Regions from separate parts of the Psychrobacillus sp. FSL K6-4615 genome, predicted to be linked through region 3. Evidence: riboswitches for the same ligand, from Rfam matches in the RefSeq annotation. Region 3 holds a riboswitch; each other region holds the start of a gene.
What was found. A riboswitch is a leader RNA that binds a small molecule or an ion and turns the genes downstream of it on or off. The one in region 3 is predicted to bind S-adenosylmethionine.

Region 1 (3,279 bases), 3.4 Mb from region 3:
GGTCCTGCGCCTCTTTTAATGAGTCATCAAATGGACATTCATCCTGACGCATTTGTGTCAAAATGTAGTTCGACGTACCATTTAAGATCCCTTGGATTCTTTTCACTGAGTTAACTTGTAATAGATTTTTTAATGTCTTAATAACTGGAACTCCGCCGGCTGTTGTTGCTTCATAGCCTATAAATACTCCACGAGACTTTGCACGCTCATGTAATGGAATACTATATTTGGAGAACATTACTTTATTTGCTGTTATTACATGACATCCTTTATCAATCGCTCTACATAAGTAGTTATATGCCGGTTCCTCATTTACAATTGCCTCGAATACCACTTGGAGTCCAGGTATATTAATAATATCCTCAAAGTTATCAGTTACTAACACACCAGGTGTAGCCATTCTTTCTTTTCCAACATTGTTTACGAGGATCGCACTAATTTCTAGTTCTAATCCTAAAGACTTTTTCAGATCTTCTCTTTTTTCATTTACAATGTTGTAAATCCCTTGCCCGACTGTTCCGAAACCTAGGATTGCTGCTTTTATCGTCGCCATGCTATCTCCTCCAACTGAATTTGCACAATTGAGTTCCAATTTGCTTCAATTTGTAAAATCTAATCGCATTCATATACGAAGAACTATTTTACATATTGTAGCCCATTTTTACTCAATTATCAATAAAATTCTATCTAGAGAGGACATTTGTTTTTCCCACAAGTACTTTATCAAGGGCAGACTGTAAATCCTCAACCGCCTCTAGTCCAACAGACAAGCGAATTAAGTCTTCTGTAACGCCCGATTTCACCAAGTCTTCAGGAGTTAACTGCTGATGTGTTGTAGATGCAGGGTGGATTATTAGCGATTTAGCATCCCCGACATTAGCTACATGCGACCAAATCTCAATATTATCGATAATATTACGACCTGCCTCTTTACCACCTTTCACTCCAAAAGTTAGGATGGAACCAAAACCATTCTGTAAGTACTTTTTAGCAAGCTCATGGGAGGGATGACTTTCTAAACCTAAGTAGTTAACCCAAGTTACTTCTTCGTTACTTTCTAAGTACTCCGCAATTTTTTGAGCATTTTCATTATGCTTTGGTACGCGTAAATGAAGTGTTTCTAGTCCTTGTAAAAAGGAAAAAGCTGCTTCAGGACTTAAAGTTGGACCAAAATCACGAAGCAATTGAACGCGTAATTTCACTGCAAATGCCACGTTTGGAACGTCAATTCCATATCTTAGACCATGATAGGTCACATCCGGTTGTGTGAATCCTGGAAATTTCTCGGAGTCCCAATTGAAGTTTCCTCCATCTACTACAACTCCACCAATCGTAGTACCATGACCACCAATCCACTTAGTCGCTGAATGAATTACGACATGAGCACCGTACTTAATAGGGTTCGATCCATATGGAGTAGCAAATGTGCTATCTACAAGTAAAGGCACTCCTACTTCGTTAGCAATGGCTGCTACGTTTTCTATATCTAATACATTTAAGCTTGGGTTTCCTATAATTTCTCCAAAAAATGCTTTCGTTTTATCTGTCACAGCAGCTCGGAAATTTTCTGGATCCGTAGAATCTACAAATTTCACCGTTATACCATATCGCGGCAATGTATGAGCAAATAGATTAAACGTACCACCGTATAAATTCTCAGCAGCAATAATTTCGTCTCCTGCTCCTGCAATGTTTAATATAGAAAATGCGATAGCTGCCATTCCTGAAGAAAATGCAACTGCTGCCGTTCCCCCTTCTAATAATGCAATTCGTTGTTCAAATACATCCACAGTTGGATTCGTAATACGTGAATAGATATTACCTGTTTCTGCAAGAGCAAATAGGTTTTGTGCATGTTCTGTATCTCTAAATACAAAGGATGTTGTCTTATGAATGGGTACTGCTCGTGACCCAGTCACTGGATCTGGTTGTTGGCCACCGTGTAAAAGTAGTGTTTCTTTTTGTAGATTGGTCATTTGAATTCCTCCTAAAATGTAGTTAGATGGACGCTTATGGAGGCGAGGGAGGATTAGAACAAACAAAAAACCCTCTTCAATTAAGAAGAGGGTGCAAATTCGCATGTTCCTCCTCTTATCTTCCAAATTCAATTTAGAATTTGTAGGATTTAGCACCTTTCCAAGTTGAGAACTTGTTGGTTGCCGGGCATCGTAGGGCCTATTCCCTCCGCCACTCTTGATAAGAGTATTAGATTTAGTTTTCCATCTTGTTACACAGTATAGATTTCTACCAATCTATTTGTCAATACTTTTTTGAATAATTAAAAAACATATACTTTAAAATTCTGAAACTTCTCATCTTTTCATTCGTTTAATATATTGAAGTTAATGGGGGTGAAAAAAATGCTCATTCCGATGATTTGTATCCTTGTGATCAGTTATCTTGTTGGGTCCATTCATGGTTCTAAAATAGCTCAGTATCTGAGTGGGGTAAATATTAAAAAAGAGGGTTTAAAAAATTCTGGCGCCTCAAATGCAGCTGTTGTTCTTGGTGCAAAATATGGCATTTTAGTTGCCATAATTGATATTTTAAAGGGAGTTATAGTCGTAATTGGGACGGGTTTTTGGGTTTCACAGTACGCACATTTTTCGATAGTGGAACAGGACATCCTGCTATATAGTGCAGGTGCTGCTGTAATACTTGGACATAACTTCCCTCTTTACACTAAATTTAAAGGTGGTAAAGGTACTGCATCCCTTATTGGTGTACTACTTGCTCTTAGCTGGCCGCTTGGTTTAATCGGACTTATATTATTAATCGGAACTACATTATTAACGGACTATTTATTAATTGGTGTGTTTGTTTTTTACTTTGTTTTTATCGGTGCATCCATTTGGTTTGCAGAAGGAGTAGGGCCAATGGCTATTGCCGGATTTCTATTTTTGATGGCTGTTGTACTACATCTCGAGAATTTCCGTCGTTTAATGCGAAAGGAAGAGATGAGAATCTCCACTTTCTTAAGTAAGAAGAAACCATCTGTATGAAATGAGTGAATATCATGAAGAAGAAAATGAGGTGGATCGTGCTTATCCCATTAGTAGTGATTGTTTCTAGTGGAATTGGGATATGGGTTCTCACGAGTAATTGGCTTGAGAGTGGTCAAAATCCTAAAGCAGATGGCACCAATCAATATGCTATTGTGCTTGGTGCCAAAGTGAAAAAAGGGAATATCCCTTCTTTTGCTTTACAATATCGATTGGACGCTGCTCTTGCGTATGCCCAAAAATATACCCATGTAAAATTAGTACTTTCAGGTGGACG
Region 2 (3,279 bases), 1.1 Mb from region 3:
GACTATTCAATATTATGGCTATCCAAAATGTACAACGTGCAGAAAAGCAAGTAAATGGTTAAAAGATAATGGATTAGATTACATAGACAATCATATTGCTGAAAATCCCCCAACGAGAGAAACTCTTCAAAAAATGTTTGAGGTAAGTGGACTAGAACTAAAAAAATTCTTTAACACTTCCGGTATGAAATATCGCGAGCTTGGACTAAAAGACAAGCTTCCAACAATGTCAGAAGACGAACAATTATCCTTACTTGCTTCGGATGGAATGCTTATTAAACGACCAATTGTTTTTGACGGGAATAAATTAACGCTAGGCTTCAAGGAGCAACAGTTTGAGGATGTATGGAAGACTTCTTAAAGTCACTTGTTTTTACTATTAAAATATGTGAATATAGTAGATGAATGTATTATTAATGGAGAGGGGTATAATATATGAACGCACCTAAAGATTTAAAATACTCAGCAGAGCATGAATGGGTAAAAACTGAAGGCGGCAATGTCCGTATCGGTATTACTGAATTTGCACAATCTGAACTTGGAGATATCGTTTTTGTTGAACTTCCACAAGTTGGAGATGAGATCAAAGCAGGAGATCCGTTTGGAAGTGTTGAATCGGTTAAAACTGTTTCTGAACTGTATGCACCAATTAGCGGTAAAGTAGTAGAGGTAAATACAGAACTAGAAGATAGCCCTGAGTATGTTAACGAATCCCCTTATGAAAATGCATGGATGATTGTTATTGAACCATCTGATGCAGCTGAAGTGGATGGTTTACTTTCTCCAGAAAAATACGAAGAATTAATTTCAGAATAATTTCGAAAACGCCGCTTAATATCGGCGTTTTTTTCATATAATATTGGAAAGGGCATAGTTGGGAGAGAGGCTGAATGGCTATTGTCTTTAGTGAAAAGATAATTCTTGTTGAGGGTAGATCTGATAAACTAAAGCTTTTAAAACTGCTGGATGAATCAACAGAAATTATTTGCACCAATGGAACGATATCGAATGTCAGGCTAGAAGAAATTTTAAGTCCTTATGAAGGCATTCCTATTTATGCGTTTCTGGATGCAGATAAGTCTGGTGAGCAAATTCGCTCTGTCGTGAGAAAAGAATACCCTGAAGCGATTCATCTATATACCAATCCGATGTTCTGCGAAGTAGCGACCACACCATTCAAAGTTTTGGCTTCTATATTAAAAAGTGTTAATATAAAAGTGAAAAGACAATATTTACTTTAGGATGATGTTAATATGAATGAATGGACCTTAGAACAATGGAACAGCCATAAGAACAGTGGGCAGCTTACCATATTTTATATTTATACACCTATGTGTGGAACCTGCCAAGTTGCTAGTAAAATGATGCAAGTTATAAAAGAGATAAAGCCTTTTTTAATTGGTCAAGCAAATATTAACTATCTTGGAGATTTTGCTATGGATCATCAAATTGAAAGTGTGCCATGTCTGCTAATCGCTAAAGGAGGAACGGTATATAAAAAAATATATGCCTTTCAGTCAGTTCCGTTTATCTTGGATGCGATAAAAAGTATTGACGACCAAGTTGTCGTATGATAACATTTGATATACCGACAAATTAATAGTTTTACTCTTATTAAGAGAGGTGGAGGGAAGTGCCCTTTGAAGCCCGGCAACCGTCATGTAAATGAAATGGTGCCAAGTCACGCAAAGCAAATGCTTTGGGAAATGAGAGAATGGATAAATGTTATTAAATTGGATAACTTTAAACCCTTCTGCTCTTTTGCAGGAGGGTTTTTTTAGTTGAAAATGGGAAGAATAAGGTTTTAATACAAAGTAAATTTCAACAACCTGTTAATAATAGATAGGTATAGAATAGTTTAAAGAAAGGGGGCAAGGTTCCCATGATTAGTTTAAAAAATATTTCCAAAAAATTTAGTACGAAACAAGGTACGATTGTTGCAGTGGAAGAGGTGAATCTTGACATAAAAAAGGGTGAGATCTTTGGCATTATTGGTTATAGTGGTGCTGGCAAAAGTACACTCATTCGCTTATTAAATGGATTAGAAAAACCAACTTCAGGTGAAATCATCGTAAATAATGAAGACATCACAAAGATAAATGAAGTGAAGCTTCGCCAAGTAAGACAAAAGGTAAGTATGATTTTTCAACATTTTAATTTGTTATGGTCAAGAACGGTTGAAGAGAATATTGCTTTCCCATTGGAGATCGCCGGTATACCACCAGCTCAACGTTCTCAAAGAGTAAAGGAACTTATTGATTTGGTTGGTCTGGAAGGGCGAGCGCATTATTATCCTTCACAACTATCAGGTGGACAAAAGCAACGTGTTGGGATTGCACGCGCATTAGCCAACCGTCCAGAAGTACTTCTTTGTGATGAAGCAACTTCTGCATTAGACCCCGAAACTACAGATTCTATTTTAGATTTATTAGTTAGTATCAATGCAAAACTAGGTCTGACAATTGTATTAATAACCCATGAGATGCAAGTTATTCAGAAGATATGTGGTCGCGTTGCAGTTATGGAAAAAGGTCATGTAGTAGAAGAAGGAAATGTGCTAGATGTATTTCAAAATCCGCAACAAACGATTACGAAACGTTTTGTTTCGCAGGTCAGTGATTCCAATAAGGCGTTGCAAACAATACAGCAATTAAAAGAACTTTATCCAAATGGCAAGCTGATTAAGCTCGTATTTGTTGGAGAGCAGACTGTACAACCAATACTGTCTAGACTTATCAAACAGTTTGATTTGGAAGTAAATATTGTACAAGGAAATATTTCGCATACACAAACTGGTGCATTTGGTACGCTAATCCTTCAGTTAGAAGGAGAAGCATTACTAATAGATGATGCAATTCGATATATACACGAACAAAAAGTAAATACAGAGGTGATCAACAATGATTAATAATTTGTTTCCTAATGTTGATTGGCCAAAAATGTGGGAAGCCACAGTTGAAACATTATATATGACTGCAGTATCAACAATTTTAACAGCTATTATTGGACTAGTTCTCGGTCTTCTACTTTTCTTAACTAGCCCTCATCAAGCGTGGGCAAACAAATTAGCAAACTGGTTAACAGGAGCTTTCGTCAATATATTCCGCTCCATTCCATTTATTATTTTGATCATTTTGCTAATACCTTTAACGAAGTTTTTGGTCGGAACAATGCGTGGTCCAAATGCGGCCTTCCCGGCTTTAGTAATCGGAGCTGCTCCATTCTACGCCCGTATGGTGTTAATAGCGCTTCGAGAAATTGATAAAGGTGTGCTAGAAG
Region 3 (3,279 bases):
ACTTTGACAGGACTCCTCATCTTCCTTGTGAATTATTTTTGCTTCTTCAATTAGAATCTGCTTTGCATCCGAAACACTATCTATTGGACTCGCTGCTTTCATCAAACGGTCAAGTGCCCAAACCAAGTTGACAGCAGTAGGTCGAGATTCACCCAAGTATGCTGCATCTCTTTTTAAGTATTCTAGAAAATCTATCATTGAATTTGTTTGATAACTCTGCGCCTCAATAGCTAATCCATACGCTGCCGTAATTCCAATGGCTGGAGCTCCACGAACTTTCAGAGTAATAATTGCATCGTGAACTTCTTTCATATTTTCTAGTGTTATATAGATAATTTCATGGGGAAGTTTCTGTTGATCTAGAATTATTAACCGCTTACCTTCCCACTTAATCGATAATGGAACATTCATTATTGAATTTCTCCTAACAGCTCAATTACAGCATCTATTGAGTTTATTTCATGACGACTCACTATTAGTCTTTCTCCAGCTTTAAGCGTTTGTTTTTTGGTTAAAATTCGTTGCTCATGGTTTTCAATACTATCTAAGTCTTTCACATGTGCTAGTCCAATCGTTCTACGAATTAGCTCACAGCCTGCAAACCCTACGGAATCATGGAATATTTTTTCTAGCACAAATGCCTCATAGCCTTCTATACTTTTATATAAATCGGACTCTCCTTTTTTCCAACACTCTGAAAATTTAGCGCAAAATGTGTTCCATGTATTCTGTATATGGGTATGTATAGCATCCCGTTGGTCATCTTGACGCGTAAAGGATTGAACTATTAAGTTCCCCAAAAATAAGCCAATATCAAATCCAATTGGGCCGTAAAATGCAAATTCCGGGTCAATTACTTTCGTTTCCGCTTCACTCGCAAATATACTTCCGGTATGAAGATCCCCATGTAACAAAGCTTCGGCTTCCGTCAAAAAACTTCTTTTTAGCTTGGCTACTTCCAATTTCAACAAGTTGTTATTCCAAATAGCTTCCACTTCTGCTTGTAATGCTGGTTCAAAGTCATTTGTTTCATGATCAAAAAAAGGATCTGTAAAGATTAAGTCTTCTGTGATCTTACATAGCTCGGGGTTAGAAAATTCTACAACAAGTGACTTTTTTTCAAAGGGGTGGAGTACAAAGTCAGAAGTATTGAAAAGTGTTAAGGCTAGATATTCGCCAATATCGGTTGATAATTTAGGATAGGACTTTCCTTTTATCAAGCCCTCACGAACTATTTCAAGATGAGACAGATCTTCCATGATTGTGATTGCTAAGCTTTCATCAGTTGCATAGACTTTTGGGACTAATCCAACTGCGTATTCTCCATGTTTTTGTAATGCACTAGCTTCGATCTTTGCCCTTTTCAAAGTAAGTGGCCAGCTCTCCCCGATGACCTTTGCATAGGGTAAGGCCTGTTTAATAATAATGCCTTTCTCACCGGATCCATCTGTTACACGGAATACATAATTTAGATTTCCATCACCAATCTCTTCGCAAACTAATGGAGCTTCGCTAGAAAATAATGATAACTCTATCACCAGTGAAATTACCGTTTCTTTAGTTAATGATTCATATTCTTTCATTGCTACTACCGCCATTATGATCGTCCTCTCATTTACAAAATAAAAAACCTCTTTCCAAAAGAAAGAGGCTTAGAATAAGAGATTCTGAACCTCTTATCTCTCAGAAAGTAAACTTTCTGATGGAATTAGCACCGTGCCTTACGGAATTTTACATTCCGGCGCATAAAGCGCCCCGTCTCACAACGGTATTACGGTCGGTTGCTGGGCGTCATCGGGCCATTATCCCTCTGCCTGCTCTTGATAAGAGTGCGGTACAACTATGATGTTTGTTTAGAATCCTAGCATATTAGAAAAAGCTATGTCAATACAATTTTGAATAATGATAATTTTTCAATTTCTTGTTGACAGAATTTTTAATGCATGGAATAATCAATATAATTTATTAAATACAAACTGAATATTTTTTCTTATTTAGAGCAGGTGGAGGGACAAGCCCTATGATACCCGGCAACCGATTCAATTATGAACACGGTGCTAATTCTTGCAGTCAAATGGCTGAGAGATAAGAAGTTGTTAAGCTATTAACCTCTTCTTATTTGAAGAGGTTTTTTATATTATCTGTCTAGCTCTAGCGCCTAGACACTTACGCTTTTCTAATATTAGGAGTGAAAAAATGAGTGGAATTACTGCGCACTATCAACTATACGGAAAGTCTGGTTCTTTTGAAAAAAAAGCGGATGATATTGCTCTTGGATTGACTATTGGTTCTTGGACCAATTTAGCTTTTTTAGAACAGGAACAGCTAAAAAAACATAAAGGAACTGTACGATCGGTTACTGAATTTGAAAATATTCTTCACCCCATTCATCCGGAAAGAATTAAAGGAGAAATTAAAGTATTCTATCCTGCCGCAAATTTTTCAGCAGATATACCAGCAATTTTAACTACCGTTTTCGGCAAACTATCTCTGGATGGAGAAGTAAAATTATTGGATTTAGAATTTGACACAAATATATTATCCCATTTCCCTGGCCCTCGCTTCGGCATTCAAGGTATCCGAGAAAGATTGGGAGTTTATGAACGTCCACTCATCATGAGTATCTTCAAAGGTGTCATTGGAAGAGATATCGAGTACCTAGCGCAACAACTGAAGCAACAAGCACTTGGTGGAGTTGACCTTGTAAAAGATGACGAAATCCTATTTGACAATCCACTCACTTCTTTTGAAACACGTATCACTACTGGTCGAGAGGTATTAAGACAAGTCTATGAAGAAACTGGTCATCGTACTCTATACGCAGTAAATTTGTCGGGACGTACATTCAAACTAAAGGACAAGGCCAAAAAAGCACGGGAACTTGGAGCAGATGCACTCTTATTTAATGTTCATGCATACGGTTTAGACGTTCTTCAGGAGTTAGCAGAGGACGAAGAGATTCAATTACCACTCATGGCTCATCCGGCTTATAGCGGAGCATTCACGTCCTCAGGATTTTATGGAGTTTCCACGGCACTTGTTCTTGGTAAACTTACCCGCTATGCAGGAGCAGATTTTTCATTATTCCCTTCTCCTTATGGCAGTGTTGCACTTGAAAAATCTGTAGCTCTTTCTTTAGGGAAAGAACTAACAAAGCCTAGTGAAGTAAAACAAAGCTTTCCGGTGCCTTCTGCAGGCATTCACCCTGGTCTAGTACCACTGTTAATGAATGACTATGGAATCGACAGCATCATTAATGCCGGGGGTGGAGTACACGGT

Region 1: linked by a shared signal. The riboswitch ahead of MKX53_RS00935 (O-acetylhomoserine aminocarboxypropyltransferase/cysteine synthase family protein) and the one ahead of mtnK (S-methyl-5-thioribose kinase) in region 3 are both predicted to bind S-adenosylmethionine.
Region 2: linked by a shared signal. The riboswitch ahead of MKX53_RS12775 (methionine ABC transporter ATP-binding protein) and the one ahead of mtnK (S-methyl-5-thioribose kinase) in region 3 are both predicted to bind S-adenosylmethionine.

The regions. Positions count from the first base shown of each region.
Region 1 covers NZ_JBBOYQ010000001.1:181,643-184,921, reverse strand. The annotation lists gene MKX53_RS00940 (homoserine dehydrogenase) at 1-553, opposite strand, end outside; gene MKX53_RS00935 (O-acetylhomoserine aminocarboxypropyltransferase/cysteine synthase family protein) at 684-1,976, opposite strand; SAM riboswitch class I at 2,089-2,203, opposite strand; gene MKX53_RS00930 (glycerol-3-phosphate acyltransferase) at 2,361-3,002, shown strand; gene MKX53_RS00925 (YdcF family protein) at 3,017-3,279, shown strand, end outside.
Region 2 covers NZ_JBBOYQ010000001.1:2,550,250-2,553,528, reverse strand. The annotation lists gene MKX53_RS12795 (arsenate reductase family protein) at 1-361, shown strand, start outside; gene gcvH (glycine cleavage system protein GcvH) at 436-816, shown strand; gene MKX53_RS12785 (toprim domain-containing protein) at 891-1,241, shown strand; gene MKX53_RS12780 (thioredoxin family protein) at 1,254-1,574, shown strand; SAM riboswitch class I at 1,609-1,713, shown strand; gene MKX53_RS12775 (methionine ABC transporter ATP-binding protein) at 1,883-2,908, shown strand; gene MKX53_RS12770 (methionine ABC transporter permease) at 2,901-3,279, shown strand, end outside.
Region 3 covers NZ_JBBOYQ010000001.1:3,629,654-3,632,932, forward strand. The annotation lists gene mtnA (S-methyl-5-thioribose-1-phosphate isomerase) at 1-411, opposite strand, end outside; gene mtnK (S-methyl-5-thioribose kinase) at 411-1,598, opposite strand; SAM riboswitch class I at 1,674-1,830, opposite strand; SAM riboswitch class I at 1,988-2,092, shown strand; gene mtnW (2,3-diketo-5-methylthiopentyl-1-phosphate enolase) at 2,197-3,279, shown strand, end outside.